DNA from 3 places in the Arthrobacter sp. A5 genome. Region 1 is predicted to be linked to each of the others. Evidence: riboswitches for the same ligand, from Rfam matches in the RefSeq annotation. Region 1 holds a riboswitch; each other region holds the start of a gene.
The links. Region 1 has a riboswitch for thiamine pyrophosphate ahead of ACLLJI_RS19340 (ECF transporter S component). Riboswitches for the same ligand answer to the same signal wherever they lie in the genome.
Positions count from the first base shown of each region.

Region 1 (3,263 bases):
TGCCCGCCGGAGAGTGCCGAGGTGGCACGGTCCAGTGGAAAATCCAGTCCGACGGCATCGAGTGCGCCGACGACCCGGCGCCAGATCTCGTCCCGGGGAACGGCAAGATTTTCCGCACCGAACGCCACATCGTCACCGATCCGCGAGAGCACCACCTGCGCTTCCGGATCCTGCTGCATCAGGCCGGCACGCCCGCGGCGGGCGGCGGGATTTTCGCCGTCGACCGTCAGCAGGCCCGACTCCGCTGCATCCTGATCCGCCCCCAGCACCCCGGCGAGGGCATGCAGCAGGGTGGATTTTCCGGCCCCCGAGGGCCCCAGCAGCAGCACGCGCTCCCCCGGGGAGATCTCCAGTTCCAGATCGTGGACGGCCTGCGCCGCGCGCCCGGAATGCTGCCAGCCCCAACCTTTCGCGGAAACCGCGGCGGCCCGAACGCCCTCCCGGGTTCCGCCGTTGTCGTAGCTAGCCATGTCCTAGAACGCAGACTCCGCCGCGGCCCGCCGGGACGCCAGATTGGCCAGCGCACCCGTCTTCGCGAGTCCGCGGACCGCAAGCCAGGAGAGCAGCCCGGCGATGAGTGCACCGGAGACCGCGCCGAAGACCAGGTAAACGGTCTTCCACGCCACATCCCATTCCGCGTTGTACCCCAGATTATCCAGAATTCCCATGGCCACACCGGCCATCGCCCCGGCCAGCAGGGCAATCGGCAGGTTGAATTTGCGGTACCGGAAGACGGCGAAGGCCAGCTCCGCGCCGATACCCTGCACCAGGCCCGACAGCAGCACGGTAAGGCCGAAATGTGAGCCAAGTAACGCCTCGACCAAGGCGGCGATAATTTCGCAGTACAGCGCCGCGCCGGGTTTGCGGATCACCAGCCCGCCGATCACACCCGCAATCAGCCAGCCGCCGCCATAGAGCCCGCCCAGCGGCGGAAAGGCCGCAGTGATAATGGAAATGCCCGCGTAGCCGGCGGACCAGAGCCAGAAAATGACGCCGACGGCGACGGCCAGGACGGAGGCGACGACGATGTCAACGACCCGCCAGTTTGAGGCGGTCCGGGCACCTGTGGCGCTGCCCAATGGCTGTGTCGATCCGGGGTCCGGCGATGTCGGTGTGGATTCGGGGCCGTTTCCGCCCGCGTGTGTCTTACTCATTGCGTTTCCTCCTTTTCAGGAGGGGCGGCAGGGTGCTTGCAGGGCACCGCATGCCGAAGAGAACTCGACTCCCTTCGCCGGTACTAGCCGGATCAGGTTCGAGGGTCTGCGGCTGTCCGCACTCTCAGCGCCCGGTTCCGTTGGACGGATCCGGCGCTCCCCTGTCGTGTTAATTGCAACTCCCAGCCTACACCGGACTCCGTGCCCGTGCGCGGCATCTCATCGGTCTCGTGCAACGGCCGCTGTTCGCGCTAGGCTGTCGGATAGCCGGTCGGCTGGGGCTTCGGTTCCGACGCCGGGCGGCATGTGCACATTTTTTCTTTTTCGTTGTGAGCGACGTTTTATCCCCACCGGGTACCGACCCGGTAAGCCCCGAGGAGGCCACATGAACATCCTGCTGAAACTGCTGGGGACCGGAGTTAGCATCGGTGCGGGGTTCCTCGCCAACAAGACTGTGGACCTGGTGTGGCAGAAAAGCACCGGGAAGAAGCCACCGAAGGACGGCACCAACCTGGAGTACAGCCTGCGCTCGGCGCTGACCTTCGCGCTGGTCTCCTCCGCCGTCGCCGCCATCATCCAGGTCATCGCCGGCCGCGGGACGCAGAAGGCAATCGCCCGGATCAACAAGAGCCCGAACGAGGTTTAGCCCGCCGGGACGGGCGCCTCAGTTTCCGGTTTCGTAGGTGTCCTGGTCAGTGTGTGTCCGGTCCGGCCTCCCACGGACCGCCTCGCGTGCGCCGCTGCCACCACGTCGTCCAGTTCGTCGACGCTGAGCATGTCCTGGCGCAGGTGCTTGGTCCGGTAGCCGGCGCGTCCGACCATGTGCGCCGAGACGGGCACGGTCAGCAGCTGGAATATCCAGGCCACCAGCAGCACCGGCAGTACCGCCCAGTCGCGTTGCTGCAGCCCCACTGCCGCCAGCAGCAGGAGCAGACCGAGCACCTGGGGCTTGGTGGCCGCATGCATCCGGCTCATCAGGTCCGGAAACCGCAATAGCCCGATGGTGGCGGCCAGGGACATCAGCGCGCCCACCAGAATGAAGATGATGCTCAGGACGTCGATGATGTCATCGACGGCTGCTGCAGGTCCGTTCATTCCTAACCTTTCCGGTCCAAGACGAAGCGTGCTACGGTCACCGAGCCGATGAAACCGATGAGGCTCAGTGCCACCAGCAGCGCCAGACTGTGCAGGTGGTGATTCACCGCCATATCGGTGGCCAGCGCCGCCCCCACGATGGCCAGCAGGACATCCGCTGCCAGCACCCGGTCCAGCAGGGACGGCCCAACTGCCATCCGGTAGATGGCGCCCGCGGCCGCCAGGGACAGAATTACCGTCACGATCACGAGCACCAACGTCATCGCGTTCATGGCTTAGCCCTGCCCGTTTCGGCCCGCAGGGCGGCCACCTCCTCTTGAGTGCCCATCACCCGGATCAGCCACGCTTCCACGCCGCGCACACGGGTGTTGGCGAGCCTGCTGACGCTGCTGGCCATGGCACGCGTCTGGAACCGCGCATTCTGGCGCACCCCACAGGACGCCGAACTGCCGGATCCCGTGCTGCTGGCCACCAAACCCGACGGGACGACGGCGCTGCGCACCAGCAAGTACGTCAGCAACACCGCGTCGGGGCGTTTCCAGGGCAAAGGCACCGTTCCGCTGCTGCCGAAAATGATGGTCGGCTCGACGATGGGGCTGGTGGGTCTGGGGCTTGCCCTGACCGTATTCGCCGGTCCGCTGTTCCAGCTGACCAATTCGGCCGCAAGCGAGATGCTGGACCGTGGTGCGTACATTGCAGCGGTGCTGGGCGGAACGGCGGCGGGCAAATGACGCGAAAAAGAGTCCCGCTCCGGCAGGAACTTCCCCTGCTGATCTGGCTGCTGATCATCTGGGGTGCGCTGTGGCGCGACTTCAGCGTGGGCAATTTGGTGTTCGGCGCCCTGATCGCACTGGGCATATCCCGGCTGTTCTACCTTCCTCCCGTCGAACTCAGCGGCCGCTTCAACGTCGTTAAGGCGTTCGTCTTTGCGCTGATTTTTATTCGGGACATCGTGACCGCGAGCTTCCAGGTGTTTTACCGACGTGCATCAGGGTCTGCGTCCCCGGGTCCAGG
Region 1 covers NZ_CP180316.1:4,076,232-4,079,494, forward strand. Annotated here, with positions in the region: gene ACLLJI_RS19335 (ABC transporter ATP-binding protein) at 1-470, opposite strand, end outside; gene ACLLJI_RS19340 (ECF transporter S component) at 474-1,154, opposite strand; TPP riboswitch at 1,207-1,327, opposite strand; gene ACLLJI_RS19345 (DUF4235 domain-containing protein) at 1,540-1,800, shown strand; gene mnhG (monovalent cation/H(+) antiporter subunit G) at 1,797-2,249, opposite strand; gene ACLLJI_RS19355 (monovalent cation/H+ antiporter complex subunit F) at 2,252-2,512, opposite strand; gene ACLLJI_RS19360 (hypothetical protein) at 2,518-2,646, opposite strand; partial or broken gene ACLLJI_RS19365 (Na+/H+ antiporter subunit D) at 2,615-2,980, shown strand; partial or broken gene ACLLJI_RS19370 (Na+/H+ antiporter subunit E) at 2,977-3,228, shown strand; partial or broken gene ACLLJI_RS19375 (proton-conducting transporter transmembrane domain-containing protein) at 3,230-3,263, opposite strand, start outside.

Region 2 (3,263 bases), 1.8 Mb from region 1:
GGCTGCGCACACCAGCCTCGCGGCGGATGTCCCCGGCCGCGTCGCCCACGACGCGGCCGGGGCAGCCTGAAGGACCATCTGGAGCGAAACCGCACCATTGGGGGCTTGGGGAAGATCGGTACAGGATTCAACGATAAGGGTTTGGCTGTTGGTGACGCTTCGGTAGTGAAGGGCTATGCCCAGCGCCTGCCGACGCAGCATGGGCATACACGGGAGATCAGCGTGGCATATGGCTATGTTGACTTCGCTGACCCGGAATCCAATGGGCGGAAAACTGGTGCTTAGGATCGAGTCGGCGGCACTATCCCGCCACCGGATCCTGATCCGGTCGACGTTCGGAGTGTCCGGTTGAGCTGAGGGATGAACAGTTACGCGAAGCTGCATCATCCAGGCTTATCGGGGTTTTGTGATGGGAGACTATATGTGTGGCTTCTACAACCGGACGTTTCACCGTTAACGCGCATGGGCCGGCAGCGTGGGATGGTTGAGGGTGGCTGTTCAATCGCTGAAGAGGTACAGAAACATGCCTCAGTGCTTGCGGCCGATGATTTACGGTGCGTCGCTGAATCTGTTTTGAAGGAGTGGTCCGATGGGGACATTCGTTCCCCGTGTTCTGAGCATTGCGGGCACGGACCCGACCGCCGGCGCCGGAATCCAGGCAGATTTGAAGAGCATTGCCGCGCACGGAGGATACGGTATGGCCGTCGTGACGGTACTGGTCGCCCAGAATACTCACGGTGTCCGTTCGGTACATATGCCTCCGGCGCCTTTCCTTCATGAACAGCTGGACGCTGTCAGTGACGACGTCACGATCGACGCCGTCAAGATCGGGATGCTTGGCAGTGCCGGATCATCGATGAGGTTGATTCGTGGCTTCGCCGTAGCGTGGCGCCGGTTGTGGTGTTGGACCCGGTGATGATCGCCACCAGCGGCGACCGGCTGCTGGATCCAGGAGCTGAGGAGGCTTTGGGTCGGTTGCTGTACCGTGCGGACCTGGTCACCCCGAATCTGCCAGAACTCGGTGTCCTGCTCAGGGAACCCACGGCGCGTACCTGGGAGCAGGCTCTTGAGCAGGGGAGCCGGCTTTCTGCGGCCAGAAACGTCATCGTCCTCGTCAAGGGCGGCCATCTGGAGGGTACGGACTGCCCGGATGCGCTGGTGGATGCTGCCGGACGGCTGACCGGTAACCGGGAGGTTTATGAGGTCACTACCCCGCGGGTGGACACGGCCAATACGCATGGGACGGGATGCTCCATGTCCTCCGCCATGGCTACCCTGCAGGCGCGCTTTGGTGATTGGACAGAGGCCTTGACGGTGACCAAAGCGTGGCTGCAGGACAGTCTGCTTCATGCCGGGGAACTGCATGTCGGTTCAGGCGCAGGTCCGATCCATCATTTTCACCAGTTATGGAACCCAACCGTGCCCATTCCGGCTGAACACCCGCTCCCGGAGCCGTCCGCGGGGGTACCGGGCTCTGACGGTTCCGACGCTACCCACCTCTGAGGGGCGCTGTATGTTGATGCGGTTATTGGAGGTGTCTGTTTTGGTGGTTTGCAGGGCCGGCCGGTCCACGGGGGTACCGGTGCCCGCGGTACGGGAGGTCCGGTGGTCGCGCCGCGGTGTCCGGGACGGGAGCCGTTTGGGAAGCGGTTCGGGCAGGGCACGGCGGCCGCACGGCCAGGTGCGGGCGCTGGTTTGGCCGCGGGCTGGGTATATACTCGCTCCCAGTGACACGGGGTGCCGGGCGGCTTTATTGGCCCGGCTGAGATGACACCCGTTGAACCTGATCTAGTTGACACTAGCGAAGGGATGTCCTGCAACGGTTCGCACGGTCCTGGCGTCCGGATCGCATCCTTTCGCCTTATCCGAAGGTGAAGAAACTGATGGAACTGGCAGAACAAATTGTTCTTGTGACCGGCGGCGGGCGGGGCCTGGGCAGCAGTATTGTGCAGGCGTTCGCGGGCCGGGGGGCGCGGGTGGTCATCAATTACCGCCGCAGTGCCGAAGCCGCCGGGGAACTGGCCGCCGGTTATGGCCCCGAGCGCGCTGTTGCTCTGCAGGCTGACGTCACCGACGCCGGTCAGGTGTCGGTTTTGCTGGAGCAGGCCAGGTCCCATTTCGGTTCCGCCGTCACCACTGTGGTCAATAATGCGCTGGCCGATTTCTCGTTTAACGGGGATGCCCGCTCCGGTGCCGGGGATATTTCATGGGCGGAGTTCGAGGCACAGTTCGCCGGCAGTGTCCGGGGTGCTTTGACCACGACCCAGCAGGCTTTGGAGGGGATGCGCGGCCACGGGTTTGGGCGCATCATCAACGTTGGGACCAATCTGTTCCAGAACCCGGTGGTCCCGTACCACGACTACACCGCGGCCAAGGCCGCCCTGCTGTCCTTGACGCGCACCATGGCCAAGGATCTGGGGCAGCACAATATTGCCGTGAACATGGTCTCCGGCGGCCTGCTGCGCACCACTGATGCCAGCGCCGCAACCCCGGAGGAGGTCTTTGACTACATTGCCGCTTCGACCCCCCTGGGTAAGGTCACCACCCCGGCCGAGTTCGCCGATGCCATCTTGTTTTTCGCCTCGCCTTGGGCGCGGTCGGTTACCGGGCAGAACCTGGTGGTCGACGGCGGACTGGTCATGGACTAGGCGCCCTGGCGATGAACGGGAATCGGCAACTGCATTTGAACGCTTTCCTGCTGGGAGCCGGCCACCACGGTGCTGCGTGGCGGCGGCGCGGATCGCCGCTGGAGCAGCTCGGAGAGATCGGCTATTATGAGCGGCTCGCACAAAGCGCCGAACGCGGCTTGTTCGATGCCGTGTTTTTCGCCGACGGGCAGTCCGCCGGTGACGTCGGCGCCGGGCCGAGATGGTTTCTGGAACCGTTGACCGCGCTGGCGGCCATGGCCCGGGCAACGGAAAACATCGGGCTTATCAGCACCGTCTCGGCGACCTTTTATTCCCCTTTTCATGCTGCCCGGATGCTCGCCTCCCTGGATCACATCAGTGCCGGGCGGATCGGGGCGAACGTGGTCACGTCGATGTTCGATGCTGAAGCCCGCAATCACGGGCTGGAAGCGATGCCCGGCCACGCGCAGCGCTACGGCCGCGCTGCGGAGTTCATTGAGGTAGCGCTGGGGTTGTGGGACTCTTGGGCTGATGATGCGCTGGTTCGGGACAGGGCCGGGTTCTATGCCGATCCGGCCCTGGTCCGGCCGTTGCATCATGAGGGGGACCACTTCCGGGTGGAGGGGCCCTTGAATG
Region 2 covers NZ_CP180316.1:1,552,248-1,555,510, reverse strand. Annotated here, with positions in the region: gene ACLLJI_RS07060 (HRDC domain-containing protein) at 1-70, shown strand, start outside; partial or broken gene thiD (bifunctional hydroxymethylpyrimidine kinase/phosphomethylpyrimidine kinase) at 590-1,413, shown strand; TPP riboswitch at 1,724-1,827, shown strand; gene ACLLJI_RS07050 (3-oxoacyl-ACP reductase) at 1,884-2,648, shown strand; gene ACLLJI_RS07045 (LLM class flavin-dependent oxidoreductase) at 2,660-3,263, shown strand, end outside.
Region 2: another riboswitch for thiamine pyrophosphate. It lies ahead of ACLLJI_RS07050 (3-oxoacyl-ACP reductase); the one in region 1 lies ahead of ACLLJI_RS19340 (ECF transporter S component).

Region 3 (3,263 bases), 610 kb from region 1:
GCTGGGAAGATCGTAGGCCACGGCGTAAATCCCTTCCGCGTACCGGGCGGCAAGATCCCGGCCGGCCCCGGAAGCACCGGCCTGGAACAGCACGGGGCGTCCCTGCGGGCCCCGGGGCACATTCAAGGGCCCCTCCACCCGGAAGTGGTCCCCCTCATGATGCAACGGCCGGACCAGGGCCGGATCGGCATAGAACCCGGCCCTGTCCCGAACCAGCGCATCATCAGCCCAAGAGTCCCACAACCCCAGCGCTACCTCAATGAACTCCGCAGCGCGGCCGTAGCGCTGCGCGTGGCCGGGCATCGCTTCCAGCCCGTGATTGCGGGCTTCAGCATCGAACATCGACGTGACCACGTTCGCCCCGATCCGCCCGGCACTGATGTGATCCAGGGAGGCGAGCATCCGGGCAGCATGAAAAGGGGAATAAAAGGTCGCCGAGACGGTGCTGATAAGCCCGATGTTTTCCGTTGCCCGGGCCATGGCCGCCAGCGCGGTCAACGGTTCCAGAAACCATCTCGGCCCGGCGCCGACGTCACCGGCGGACTGCCCGTCGGCGAAAAACACGGCATCGAACAAGCCGCGTTCGGCGCTTTGTGCGAGCCGCTCATAATAGCCGATCTCTCCGAGCTGCTCCAGCGGCGATCCGCGCCGCCGCCACGCAGCACCGTGGTGGCCGGCTCCCAGCAGGAAAGCGTTCAAATGCAGTTGCCGATTCCCGTTCATCGCCAGGGCGCCTAGTCCATGACCAGTCCGCCGTCGACCACCAGGTTCTGCCCGGTAACCGACCGCGCCCAAGGCGAGGCGAAAAACAAGATGGCATCGGCGAACTCGGCCGGGGTGGTGACCTTACCCAGGGGGGTCGAAGCGGCAATGTAGTCAAAGACCTCCTCCGGGGTTGCGGCGCTGGCATCAGTGGTGCGCAGCAGGCCGCCGGAGACCATGTTCACGGCAATATTGTGCTGCCCCAGATCCTTGGCCATGGTGCGCGTCAAGGACAGCAGGGCGGCCTTGGCCGCGGTGTAGTCGTGGTACGGGACCACCGGGTTCTGGAACAGATTGGTCCCAACGTTGATGATGCGCCCAAACCCGTGGCCGCGCATCCCCTCCAAAGCCTGCTGGGTCGTGGTCAAAGCACCCCGGACACTGCCGGCGAACTGTGCCTCGAACTCCGCCCATGAAATATCCCCGGCACCGGAGCGGGCATCCCCGTTAAACGAGAAATCGGCCAGCGCATTATTGACCACAGTGGTGACGGCGGAACCGAAATGGGACCTGGCCTGCTCCAGCAAAACCGACACCTGACCGGCGTCGGTGACGTCAGCCTGCAGAGCAACAGCGCGCTCGGGGCCATAACCGGCGGCCAGTTCCCCGGCGGCTTCGGCACTGCGGCGGTAATTGATGACCACCCGCGCCCCCCGGCCCGCGAACGCCTGCACAATACTGCTGCCCAGGCCCCGCCCGCCGCCGGTCACAAGAACAATTTGTTCTGCCAGTTCCATCAGTTTCTTCACCTTCGGATAAGGCGAAAGGATGCGATCCGGACGCCAGGACCGTGCGAACCGTTGCAGGACATCCCTTCGCTAGTGTCAACTAGATCAGGTTCAACGGGTGTCATCTCAGCCGGGCCAATAAAGCCGCCCGGCACCCCGTGTCACTGGGAGCGAGTATATACCCATCCCGCGGCCAAACCAGCGCCCGCACCTGGCCGTGCGGCCGCCGTGCCCTGCCCGAACCGCTTCCCAAACGGCTCCCGTCCCGGACACCGCGGCGCGACCACCGGACCTCCCGTACCGCGGGCACCGGTACCCCCGTGGACCGGCCGGCCCTGCAAACCACCAAAACAGACACCTCCAATAACCGCATCAACATACAGGGGTTAGCGGCCCAACAGTGCAAACCTGCCGCCGCCGGCTAGCCTGCGTGCTGATCCGCGTGGGGGTCGGGGATGCCGATGTACTGCGTGTAGAGGTATTCCTGGATTCCTCGCAGACCGCGACATTGCCGTGGGGTAAACGTGGGGTGGCCGTCGATGCAATCAGGCACCATGACAATCACTGCGCGTGCCTCAGCCTGAATTCAGGCCCAGTAACCCCGTAACCGAAGGGACCATGGGCAAGGAATCGCACACTTCGGTAGTCACCGGGGGCGCACCGAAGGCGGCCGGCTTCTCAGGGCGTCCGTAGTCGACAGCACGAGCCTTCAGCTCCTGCTGGGAGCTTGCCTGGACCGCGACGCGCGAAGCATCCGCAGAGCCGTTTCGGTCCATTAACACGCGATTCCCGCACAGATCACTAGCAACGTCTTTTTACCGGGGGCGCGACGGCCGGTCTGAGAGTGGCTTCGTCATCGAGACCTGACTGACACATCACGGTCAAGTCCCGCTGCCCCGACACCCGATCCATCAGGACGGCCTGGTCACTGACCTCGCAGCAGTGCCGCGCTAGATCGCCCGCATGCGGTTGTTCCGCGGGTTGTGTTCGAGCTCTGCAAGACCCAGCGCTTCCAGAAGCGGAGGTAGGTACATGCCGACCCTGCCGCGATATCCCTTTTTGAGCCCATACCAACCACCCACGGGATTCGTAATGGCCCGACCCCAGGACTCCACCGTGCCGTCCTTGGCGGATTTCTGTTCGTCCGCGCTGCCGAGTTCCACCCAGTCGCCACGGTCGCGGAGCATGGCGTGCAGCTCGCCAACAATCCGCAGCTGGTACTTCAACACCGTCTTGCCCACGGTGCAGACCAGCTCTTGCGGGTCGGGACCTTCGTCGCGGTACATCGTGTACTCAGACGTCCCCGGCGGAGTCTTCAGTGTCCACGGGTTTTCCCTGGTGCCGGCTGCTCCCCAATTAACCGTTGCCATGGGCATCCTTGTCCTCGTCGTCGAACCCTGCCGTCATCCTACGCGAGTGCCCATGTTCTGGGTACGAACTGGAGGCCGCCGGCCGCAGGCCCCCGTCAAGGAGTCCCTTTCTTTCAGGCAAGTACGCTGAAGCCTGTGGACACGTTTCATCTGCCGTTGCCCGTGGTCAGGGAAGCTATCTCGGACAGTGAGCGGCGCAGCTCCCGGTAGCGTTCGGCCCCTAGCGCCTCGGACCAGCGCCGCTCGGTTTCGGCGATGATGTGTCGCGAAAGGTCCACGGCGGCGCTTCCTGCCGCCGTCAATGTCACTACCTTGGCTCGCTTGTCGGCAGGATCTGGAGCGATGCCAACATAACCTCCCCGTTCCAGATACTTCATGAATTGGCCGATTCCGGCTTTGGTGA
Region 3 covers NZ_CP180316.1:3,466,637-3,469,899, forward strand. Annotated here, with positions in the region: gene ACLLJI_RS16370 (LLM class flavin-dependent oxidoreductase) at 1-723, opposite strand, end outside; gene ACLLJI_RS16375 (3-oxoacyl-ACP reductase) at 735-1,499, opposite strand; TPP riboswitch at 1,556-1,659, opposite strand; gene ACLLJI_RS16380 (DUF6855 family protein) at 2,441-2,860, opposite strand; gene ACLLJI_RS16385 (MarR family winged helix-turn-helix transcriptional regulator) at 3,007-3,263, opposite strand, start outside.
Region 3: another riboswitch for thiamine pyrophosphate. It lies ahead of ACLLJI_RS16375 (3-oxoacyl-ACP reductase); the one in region 1 lies ahead of ACLLJI_RS19340 (ECF transporter S component).